DNA from 2 places in the Pseudoruminococcus sp. genome. Region 1 is predicted to be linked to the other one. Evidence: a T-box and tRNA genes for the amino acid it is inferred to sense, from the RefSeq annotation. Region 1 holds a T-box; the other holds one or more tRNA genes.
The links. The T-box of region 1 lies ahead of tyrS (tyrosine--tRNA ligase). A T-box ahead of a tRNA ligase gene usually reads a tRNA of that ligase, here a tRNA-Tyr.
Positions count from the first base shown of each region.

Region 2: it encodes a tRNA-Tyr, which carries the amino acid that the T-box ahead of tyrS (tyrosine--tRNA ligase) is inferred to sense. The anticodon was not compared.

Region 1 covers NZ_JBKXNW010000007.1:31,802-37,058, reverse strand. Annotated here, with positions in the region: gene murA (UDP-N-acetylglucosamine 1-carboxyvinyltransferase) at 1-22, shown strand, start outside; gene ACLU24_RS08115 (cell division protein FtsQ/DivIB) at 83-1,300, shown strand; gene ftsZ (cell division protein FtsZ) at 1,596-2,852, shown strand; T-box leader at 3,272-3,503, shown strand; gene tyrS (tyrosine--tRNA ligase) at 3,556-4,782, shown strand; gene nusB (transcription antitermination factor NusB) at 4,795-5,226, shown strand; gene ACLU24_RS08095 (tRNA (adenosine(37)-N6)-threonylcarbamoyltransferase complex transferase subunit TsaD) at 5,226-5,257, shown strand, end outside.
Region 2 covers NZ_JBKXNW010000012.1:21,191-26,447, forward strand. Annotated here, with positions in the region: gene ACLU24_RS11500 (alpha-amylase family glycosyl hydrolase) at 1-231, shown strand, start outside; gene ACLU24_RS11505 (prohibitin family protein) at 442-1,305, shown strand; gene ACLU24_RS11510 (IS3 family transposase) at 1,380-2,234, opposite strand; gene ACLU24_RS11515 (helix-turn-helix domain-containing protein) at 2,231-2,767, opposite strand; gene ACLU24_RS11520 (hypothetical protein) at 2,843-3,025, opposite strand; gene trmL (tRNA (uridine(34)/cytosine(34)/5-carboxymethylaminomethyluridine(34)-2'-O)-methyltransferase TrmL) at 3,201-3,704, shown strand; tRNA gene ACLU24_RS11530 (tRNA-Thr) at 3,797-3,872, shown strand; tRNA gene ACLU24_RS11535 (tRNA-Tyr) at 3,913-3,996, shown strand.

The DNA of each region.
Region 1 (5,257 bases):
TACAAGAACGAACTTAGCATAACTATTTATGAATTTAAAAATCTTGAATTTTGCGAGAGTATAAAAAGGGGAGAATCAAAAGATGAGCGAAAAACAGAAGAACGATAAATCTTTTGAGCAGAAAAAACAACAAAAACGCAGAGATAATTCTGTTCCTACTGCAAGCTATCGTGAAATAAGGGCTAAATCTGAGAGTGAGCGAAAGAAAAAGAAGGCAAGAGTGGTTCAAAAGGCTCAAGCAGATAAACGCCGTACGCCACAAAATCCTCATCAACAGCATAAAACTGCTGATGAACTACATAAAGATTATTCTCAGCATTCACCACAACAGGCTAAACCAAAACAATCTATAGATAATCACCCTAAGCAAAAACCAAATCCGAATCAAAATGCTGCTAAGAATGAACATAGTTCAGCTTCTGATGAAAGTAGGAAAAATCCAAAACCTGAAAATCAAGCTGATATAAAGCATAATCCTGAAAAAAATGATAGTCAGCAAAAACCAAAGAAAAAGCGTAAGATGAAGCGTTCATCTAAGCCTTTTTCGGCAAAGAAAAGACGAAGAAAAATTCTTGCAATGTATACTTCAATGGTTATGATTATTGCAATGATTGCGGTTGTACTTTGCCTGACTGTTTTCTTTAAGATAGATTCTATCACTGTTGAGGGCAAAACAAGATATTCCTCAGATGAAATTATAGATGCAAGTGGAATCGCTATTGGCACAAATCTTCTTCTTTGCAATACAGAGCCAAGCAAGGAGATTATTACGAAAGAATTTCCTTATATTGAATCAGTAAGCATTAAGAAAAATCCATTTAATTCAGTTACAATTTATGTTGAGGAGGCGAAGCCTACTTCTGCCATTGAAACAAATGGAAAATTTTATATTCTGAGCGCTAAAGGAAAAATTATAGAAATTCTTGATAATAATAAATATAATGTTCCGCTTATTAAAGGGGCTGAACTCAAGAAAACAGAGCTTTCAGCTACGATAGAATATAAGCTTGCAAATATGAATAATATCATAAATGATGTTACACAAGCATTGAATGAAAATGAAATCAAAAAGGTTTCTACAATCAATGTTACTAATCCTTCAAATGTTAAGCTTAGCTATGATAAGAGGCTTACGATAATTCTTGGTATTCCGGAAAATCTTAATTATAAGGTTAAAACAGCTAAATTAATTATAGATGAAAAGCTTGAAAAAGATAGCAAGGGAACAGTTGATGTTTCTATGTGTGCAGAAGGTGGAAAGTATTCATACTATGACCCTTCAGGAGCACCTGAAAATTAGTGGAAAAAATTCAAAAATATGATTATTAAGATATAATTTATAAAAAAATTCTTTATTTTTTGCTATTTAAAATGTTATAATTATGCATTATAAGTCGATTTTGGAATTATTTATTAAAGATAATGGTTGTTTTACACAAAAAAGAATTGGTAGAAATTATTCCATAGGAAAACATTTATAAAATAGCGTAATTGTATTGAAATTTGCCGAAAATGGTGGTAAATTATATAATAGACTGTATAAGCGAAAGTTGTCGCTGGCAAAAACATGATGTCGAATTGAGAGGAGCAAAAATATGCCTTACGAGTTTGAAGAAGAGATGAATAACATCGTACATATAAAGGTTATCGGTGTAGGCGGAGGCGGCGGAAACGCTGTTGACCGTATGGTTAATGAAGGAGTCAGCTGTGTAGAATTTATTTCTATTAACACAGACCATCAGGCTCTTGGTCGTTCAAAGGCTACACAAAAGATTCAGATTGGCGATAAGATTACACACGGCAAGGGTGCTGGTTCTATGCCTTCTATCGGACAGAAGGCTGCTGACGAGAGCAGAGATGAAATCGCAGACGCACTCAAGGATACTGATATGGTATTCATTACCGCAGGTATGGGCGGTGGCACAGGCACAGGTGCAGCTCCTATCGTTGCCGAGATTGCAAGAGAAATGGGTATCCTCACAATCGGTATCGTTACAAAGCCTTTCCAATTTGAGGGCAAGCGTAGAATGGCTCAGGCTGAACAGGGTATTGCTGCTCTCAGAGAGCAGGTTGATTCTCTTGTTGTTATTCCTAATGAAAGACTTAAGTATGTCAGCGAAGAAGCTATAACTCTTCAAAATGCTTTTGCTGCTGCTGACGATGTTCTCCGTCAGGGCGTTCAGAGCATTTCTGACCTTATTCTTCTTCCTGGTATTGTTAACCTTGACTTTGCTGATGTTACGGCAGTTATGAAAGATGCTGGCTATGCTCATATGGGTATCGGCAGAGCTTCCGGTAAGGACAAGGCAAAGGTTGCAGCTTCAAATGCAATCTCAAGTCCGCTTCTTGAAACAGCTATTGATGGTGCTAAGGGTGTTATTATCAATATCACTTCTTCACCTGATATTAGTCTTGAGGAAATCAACATTGCTTCTACTATGATTGCTGAACAGGCAGACGAAGATGCAAACATCATCTGGGGTGCTGCGTTCAATGACCAGATGGAAGACGAAATCAGTGTTACTGTTATTGCAACAGGTTTCCCTACAACAGCTGATGCAGCGGTTAAGCCATCAGGCACTGCTCCTGTAAGCAACAAAGCTCCTTATCAGCTTGGTGCTACACCGGGAGACCCTTCAGCAAAACAGGCTGAAACAACACAGCAGGCTTCTGTACAACAGAGCAGTTTTAATCAGCCAAGAATTCCAAGACAGCAGCCAGTTGCACAGCAGGAGCGTCCACAAAGACAACAGCCTGCACAGCCACAGCAGCAAGCACAACAAACAACAAACGCTGCTCCAAATGATGACGATGATTCATTCTATGATATTATGTCTATCTTCAATAGATAAGATAAATAATTGAATAATAATGAAATTTACGGTAAGTCTAATGGCTTACCGTTTTCGTTTATCAGTAGTTCCCCCCTAACATATCAGTTACCTTGATAATTTCGTTATTTGCGATAACATAAGTTGATTGAGAACGTAGAAGTTTTGCTTGAGAAACTGATTTTGTGTTTTCGCAGTGGATAGACACCTACAGGGAACCTCCTGCGAGGATTTTCTACGAAAAACATTTCTGTGTTTTGTGGAGCATAAAGTGTTTCGCTGTCTGAGGACGGCAACCAAAGACTCTGCCGTAGGTGGACTATTTTTGGAAACTGTAAGCTTTTGAAAAGGCTTAGGCAAAACTTTTAATTTATATCGAACGTACATTAAATAGTTGTGTTGACTTTTATAGAAAAAATGTGTATAATTATAAAAATATCTAAAATGCGTCGATGAGAAGAAGTAATATGATTTGTTCCGCAAAGAGATGTGGCGGTTGGTGCAAGCCATTCGGAACGGCGTATGAAATACATCTCTGAGTATCCCTTGCGAAGATTATTTAATTGCGTAGTGAGGGACGGTTGGCACTCGTTATTGTGCAACGGCTTTTGCCGTAAGGCTGTTCATTTGCTGAACAGTGAATGAGGTGGTACCGCGATATTCGCCCTCTGCATTATATTTGCAGAGGGTTTTATTATTTTATTTTTAGAAAGGAAAGAAATCAATGGGAGTATATGAAGAACTTCAAGAGCGTGGCCTGATCGCTCAGACAACTAATGAGGAAGAAATCAGAAAGCTTGTAAACGAGGGAAAGGCAGTATTTTATATCGGCTTTGACCCAACAGCAGACAGCCTTCATGTTGGACACTTTATGGCACTTTGTCTTATGAAAAGACTTCAAATGGCAGGAAACAGACCTATCGCACTTATCGGTGGGGGTACAGCTATGATTGGCGACCCATCAGGTAAGACTGATATGCGTAAGATGATGACTAAAGAAACTATTCAGCATAACTGTGATTGCTTTAAAAAGCAGATGAGCCGTTTTATTGAGTTTGGCGAAGGTAAAGCTATGATGGTAAATAATGCTGATTGGCTCCTTAATCTTAACTATGTTGAGCTTTTGAGAGAGGTTGGTGCTTGCTTTAGCGTTAACCGTATGCTTACTGCTGAATGTTACAAACAGCGTATGGAGCGTGGACTTAGCTTCCTTGAATTTAACTATATGATTATGCAGAGTTATGACTTCTATAAGCTTTTCCAAGAGTACGGTTGTAACTTGCAGTTTGGCGGAGATGACCAGTGGAGCAATATGCTCGGCGGTACTGAGCTTATAAGAAGAAAGCTTGGCAAGGATTCACACGCTATGACAATCAAGCTTTTGCTCAATTCTGAGGGTAAGAAGATGGGCAAGACAGAAAAGGGCGCAGTATGGCTTGATGCTGATAAGACAAGCCCATTTGAATTTTTCCAGTATTGGAGAAATGTTGCTGATGCCGATGTTATTAAGTGCTTGAAGATGCTTACATTCCTGCCACTTGATAAGATTAAGGAACTTGAAAAGTTAGAGGGACAGGAGCTTAATAAGGCTAAGGAGATTCTTGCATTTGAACTTACAAAGCTTATTCATGGTGAAGAAGAAGCTAAGAAGGCACTTGATGGTGCAAGAGCATTATTTGCAAAGGGAAGCAATACAGATAATATGCCTCAGACAGAAATTTCTGCTGACGATTTAACAGATGGCGAGGTAGGTATTCTTGATTTGCTTGTAAAGGTTGCAATAGTTCCGTCAAAGGCTGAGGGAAGACGAGTTGTAACACAGGGCGGATTATCTGTTGATGGTGAAAAGATTACTGACCCTAACTATACAGTTAAAGCTGCTGACTTTGAAAAGGGTTATATTGTAGTTAAAAAGGGTAAAAAGGTATTTCATAAGATAATTCTGAAATGAGGGGATTAAGCTATGGAAAATAATAAGAAATTAACTAACAGACGCCAAGAAAGAGAAGAAGCTTTTACACTTGTGTTTGAGCGTATGTTTAAAGACGATGATTCAGATGAGGTTTTCGATAGCGCTGTTGAGGCTCGTGACGCGTCTATCGGAGAATTTACAAAGCTCCTTACAAATGGTGTTTATGATAATCTTGAGGCTATTGATGAGCTTATTGAAAAAAATCTCAAGGGTTGGAGCAAGAGCAGAATTTCTCGTGTTGTGCTTACACTTATGAGAATAGCTACTTTCGAGATTATGTTTGTTGAAGATGTTCCTACAAGCGTTTCTATCAATGAATCTGTTGAGCTTTGCAAGAAATATGCAACAGAAAAGGACGCCTCTTTCCTTAATGGTGTGCTTGGTGGAGTAGCTCGTTCAGCAAAGAATAATGGTGAAAAATAATGCTTACTCTCGGAATAGATACAAGCAATTA
Region 2 (5,257 bases), on a different contig from region 1:
GGTTCATCAGTTAAAATGACAGCAAAGGCAACAGGCGGTACTGCGCCATATAAGTACAGCTATTTCTGCAAACCGGATGGAGCGATTGATTGGGTAACTCTCAAGAATGCAACAACAGTAACAAGCTATACTAATAAGCCAACAAAAACAGGTGATTATCAGTATGCAGTCAGAGTAATTGATTCAACAGGCAAGTATGTTACTAAGTATTTTACAGTAACAGTTAAATAAGCTTTAAAACCTGAAAAATCCTCACAGAATAAATTTCTGTGAGGATTTTTCAATTTTATAGAAAATTGTTAATATATTTTAAATCTTAAATATATTAACGCAATAATTCTATTAAAGAATTAATGTATAAAATTTATATGCTATAATCCGTTTTAAAATATAAAAAGAATATTCATATTTTATGTGTTAAAAAGAAAGGAAATTGTAATTATGGCTGAAGAAGGAAAGAAAATTTTTACGGTCAATCCTAAAAGCAAGAAGATTAAGGTCATTGTTAGTGTTTGTGTTGCAGTATTACTTATAGCGGTGATAGCTATTGCATCAATAACAATAGTTCCGGCCGGCCACAAGGGTGTTACTCTCAATATGGGAGCGGTCACAGGGGCGGTTATGAATGAGGGAATTAACTTTAAAATTCCGTTTGTTCAGAGTGCAGAGGTTATTGATGTTCGAGTTAAGAAGTATGAGTCTAAAGATAATTCTTCCGCAAGTAAGGATTTGCAAACAATTAAAAGTTCTATTGCAGTAAACTATCGCATAGACCAAGACCATGTAGCTGATTTATATCAGAATATAGGTATGAGTTATGAATCTACGGTTATAAATCCGGCTATTTCAGAATGTATAAAGTCTGTCACATCAAGATATACCGCAGAAGAACTTATAACAAAGCGTACTGAAGTTTCTGATGAAATGAAGAAATTCTTACAGACTAAGTTAGGAGAAAAATATATTCTTGTAGATAGTTTTAATATTGTTAATTTTGATTTTACAGACGCTTTTAATACAGCGATAGAAGAAAAGCAAATAGCGGAGCAGAATGCTTTAAAAGCAAAATATGACCTTGAAAGAATAAAAACTGAGGCTGAACAAGCTGTTACAAAAGCTAAAGGCGAAGCTGAAGCTATGAAACTCAAGAATGAACAAATTTCGCAGAATATTATTTATCTTGAATTTATAAACAAGTGGGACGGAAAAATGCCAACATATTATGGTTCAGATAATTTGTTCTTAGGCTTGGATATGAATAAATCACAATCTGAAAATACAGATAATTCAACAAAATCTGAATAAAACTGATTTTAAATAAACCTTAAGGGCTATCGCATTTTGATATGTACCCAGAATTCTGGACACATATTTATAAATTAAGCTGAACACATGGATGTCTTCCTGTATTGTACAGGAGGCATCCATTTTGTTTTTGCCTGAATTCTTTTATTGTTGTAATAATCTATATATTCTTTGACAGCTTTTGCAAACTCATCAAATGTTTTATAAGCATTTTCGTACCCATAATACATTTCATTCTTCATCCTACCAAAGAATGTTTCCATAATACAGTTATCGTAGCAATTGCCCTTTCGTGACATACTCTGGATAATGCCATGTTCTTTTAAACAATTCTGATAGTAAGTGTGCTGGTATTGCCATCCTTGATCTGAATGAAAAATCAATCCAGTTACATTTGGGAAACTTCTAAATGCTTGATCAAGCATTCTTTTTATTTGTTCCATATTGGGGCTTAATGAGATGTCATAAGATATTATTTCATTTGTTGCCATATCAAGTATTGGAGACAAATAACATTTACCCCAAGAAAAATTGAACTGAGATATATCGGTTGTCCACTTTTGAAGTGGTTTATCGGCAGTAAAATTTCTATCTATTATGTTGCTAGCAATTCTTCCAATTTCACCTTTGTAAGAATGATATTTCTCCTTTGGACGCTTGCCTATCATTCTAGTTTCGTGCATAATGCGCTGTACTCGTTTGTGATTCACCTCATAGCCTCTATTACGTAGTTCTCTGTAGACACGTCTAACGCCATATCTGCATTTGTTTTGTTCAAAGATAATTTCGATTTCTTTAACCAAATCCGCATTTTTTACAGCAATAACATCTTCTTTGCTAAGCTCAAAGTAGTAAGTGGATTTAGCCATTTGCATAGCTTTAAGAAGATACTTTAATTGATATCCTTTTTCTCTGAGTTCTTTGATTATTGCCGCTTTTTCGCCTTGAGATGCGCAGCTTCCTTTTTTTCTCTCAAGGCGATCTCTTTTTTTATTACTTCAATCTCTGTCTTGATATATTCATTTTCGGCACGAAGTCTAACTAATTCTTCATATTCTGATTCTTCTAACTTCCTTGGCTTATTGTAATTAATCTTCTTCATATCTAGATTCTTTTTGGGACGACCTTTCTTACAATTTACAAGACCATTATATCCCAAAATCATATATTTGTGAACCCATTGATATAATAGACCATCACCTATTCCTGCAGAAAATGCAACAGATTTGTTAGATTCACCAGCCAAAACACGTGCAACTAAGGCATAACGTTCCTCTGGAGTCCATTCTTTGTTATTCCCTTTGTGTCTTAATGCATCAGGACCACATGCATCCTCAATTCTAACCCATTTACGAACTGTTATATGAAACGCCTTAGTGCTTAGACCATCTGGTGTATCAGGCCATTGACCCTGTCGATATAATTCTACGGCATTTCTTTTGTACTCATAACTATAACGCATAAAAATAACCCTCCTTACTGGTTTTGTCCAGCAAAGAGGGTACATATCATTTGCGACAGCCCTTAATAAATTTTTTTAGCTTTTAAGCATTGCCTGTACATTGTCGAGAAGACTTTCTACAGCATTCACAGCATGAACAGCTTTTTTCTTTGTTTTCTTTGGCTGCTGTTTCATTTGACTTCCTACATAACCTACAACCGCTCCTGCGATAAGGCCTGCACCGACACCTTTAACAACACTCATTGTATTTTTAACCATAATTGTTGACCTCCAAATAAAAAGTATGAAATTAACCGTATTCATAGTGTTCTTCCTTTTGCTTAATTTAAGCCTGAAAAAATTTACCAGTTTTAAACTTTAAGAATTAAGGCTCTTGATTTATCCTTTGCAAAGTATTATCATTTATTTATGTTTTGTATGGAGGAAAATTTTTATGGTAGAATTAAATGTTGTTTTAGTTGAGCCTGAGATTCCGCAGAATACAGGTAATATTGCAAGAACCTGTGCGGCAACAGGTGCAAGACTTCATCTTGTAGAACCTATGGGTTTTAAAGTTGATGATAAAAAACTTAAAAGAGCTGGTTTAGATTATTGGCATCTTTTGGATATAACTTATTATAAAAGTCTTGATGATTTTTTTGAGCGTACAAAGGGCGGCAAATATTATTATTTTTCTACAAAAGCGCCTCAAAAGCATACAGATATTTCTTATCCCGATGGTTGCTACATACTTTTTGGCAAAGAAACAAAAGGTTTACCGGAATGGTTATTACATAATAATCCTGAAACAACAGTTCGTATTCCTATGATTGATGAGGCGAGAAGTCTTAATTTATCTAATTCAGTTGCGATTGGTGTTTATGAAATTCTTAGACAATGGGATTATCCTGAGCTTCTTGAGCATGGTAGATTAAGAGAATTTGAGTGGGATAAATAATCTGAAAAAGATTCAAAAAAAATCAAAAAATTTTAAAAAAAGTGTTGACAAATAAAATTCGTTGTGTTATTATATATGAGCGTCAGGGAGATGCTGGTGTAGCTCAGCTGGTAGAGCAGCTGATTTGTAATCAGCAGGTCGGGGGTTCGAATCCGTCCACCAGCTCCAGACTAAAAAGAGGGCTGTTCAAAAGACAGCCCTTACATATGGGAGAGTTCCAGAGCGGTCAAATGGGGCAGACTGTAAATCTGTTGTTTCGGCTTCGGTGGTTCGAATCCACCCTCTCCCACCAAGATTTCAAAGGCAATAGGTGTATACCTGTTGTCTTTGAGCAGTATCATCAAGTTGCGATGGTATTGCTCAAAGGCAACCTTGAAATTAAGATTACCTTAAAAGAGAGAAGAACAAAGGCTAAGAAAAAATCTTTGCCCTTGAATAAAGATATACAGTGTGTGTCCTTATTCAAAGGCAATCCCCTCTTTGTTAGGTGGGAGGGGAAAAGCCTTAGATTAAGTATACATTTGTCAGTGACCGTACCGACGCATAACCCGCTAATCGTTATCGTCCTGAATGTGGGAACTATTCTCCACGGGAGAGCCTTCCACAGACATCTCCACTACAGCGTGTGTAAACACACAGCCTTAAAACCGGTTTGACTTGTATACTTGTGTATTTGATTTTGTGTTAAGAGCAAAATATTGTAAGTATTTTGCTCTTATCAAGTTCCATAATAATATATCTATGAAACTTGATAAGGGCAAACTTTAAGAGTAAAATAAAAAAGGTCAAGTTTTATACCCTGTAACTGCAATCGTAAAGGCATAAAACTTGACAAATATATCCAAAATAGGTTATAATGAAACCTAAGAATGGCATCTATAAGTCGTTAGGTAAGTTTGGTTACCTTTACGGCGTATGCCCATTGGTTGCTTCCAACAACTAATGGGCTGTAGATGTTTTTTATTTTATCTACAAAACTATTATACCTCGTTTGGATATATTTGTCAATAAAAATTTATAATTAATTATTCATTTCTTTTTACGAATAAAATTATAACTGAGACTTGAAGTCCCAGTTACGCAAAAAAAGCCGTAGCCTTGCAAGTATTTATTTGCAAGGCTACGGCTTTCTTTATAATTTATGTTTTAAATTTCCACGAGAGTTTTGGCTAAGTATTTGATTAACCTTATCATTATATTTTTTCTTCTTATATATTATCATAAAATCTTTATTTTCAAATAAATCTTAATATTATTTTTAAAGCTTCTTCATGTGAGTAATTTTTCATTTTCTACATTCCCTAATTAAAAACTAAAAGCGAGATTGTACATAAGCACAATCCCGCTTTGAAATATCAAATTAACTGATTTTTCTGTTGTCTGCCAACCTGCTAGCCTACATATCTAGCACATATCTGAAGTTTTTCTGTTGCTTCCCAACCTGCTGACATACATATTCAGCACATATCTCAGATTTTAGGTGTCAGTTACACCGAGATTGGATATTCCTTTCTCTATAAATAATATATCCAATTTTTAAAAATTTTTATCTG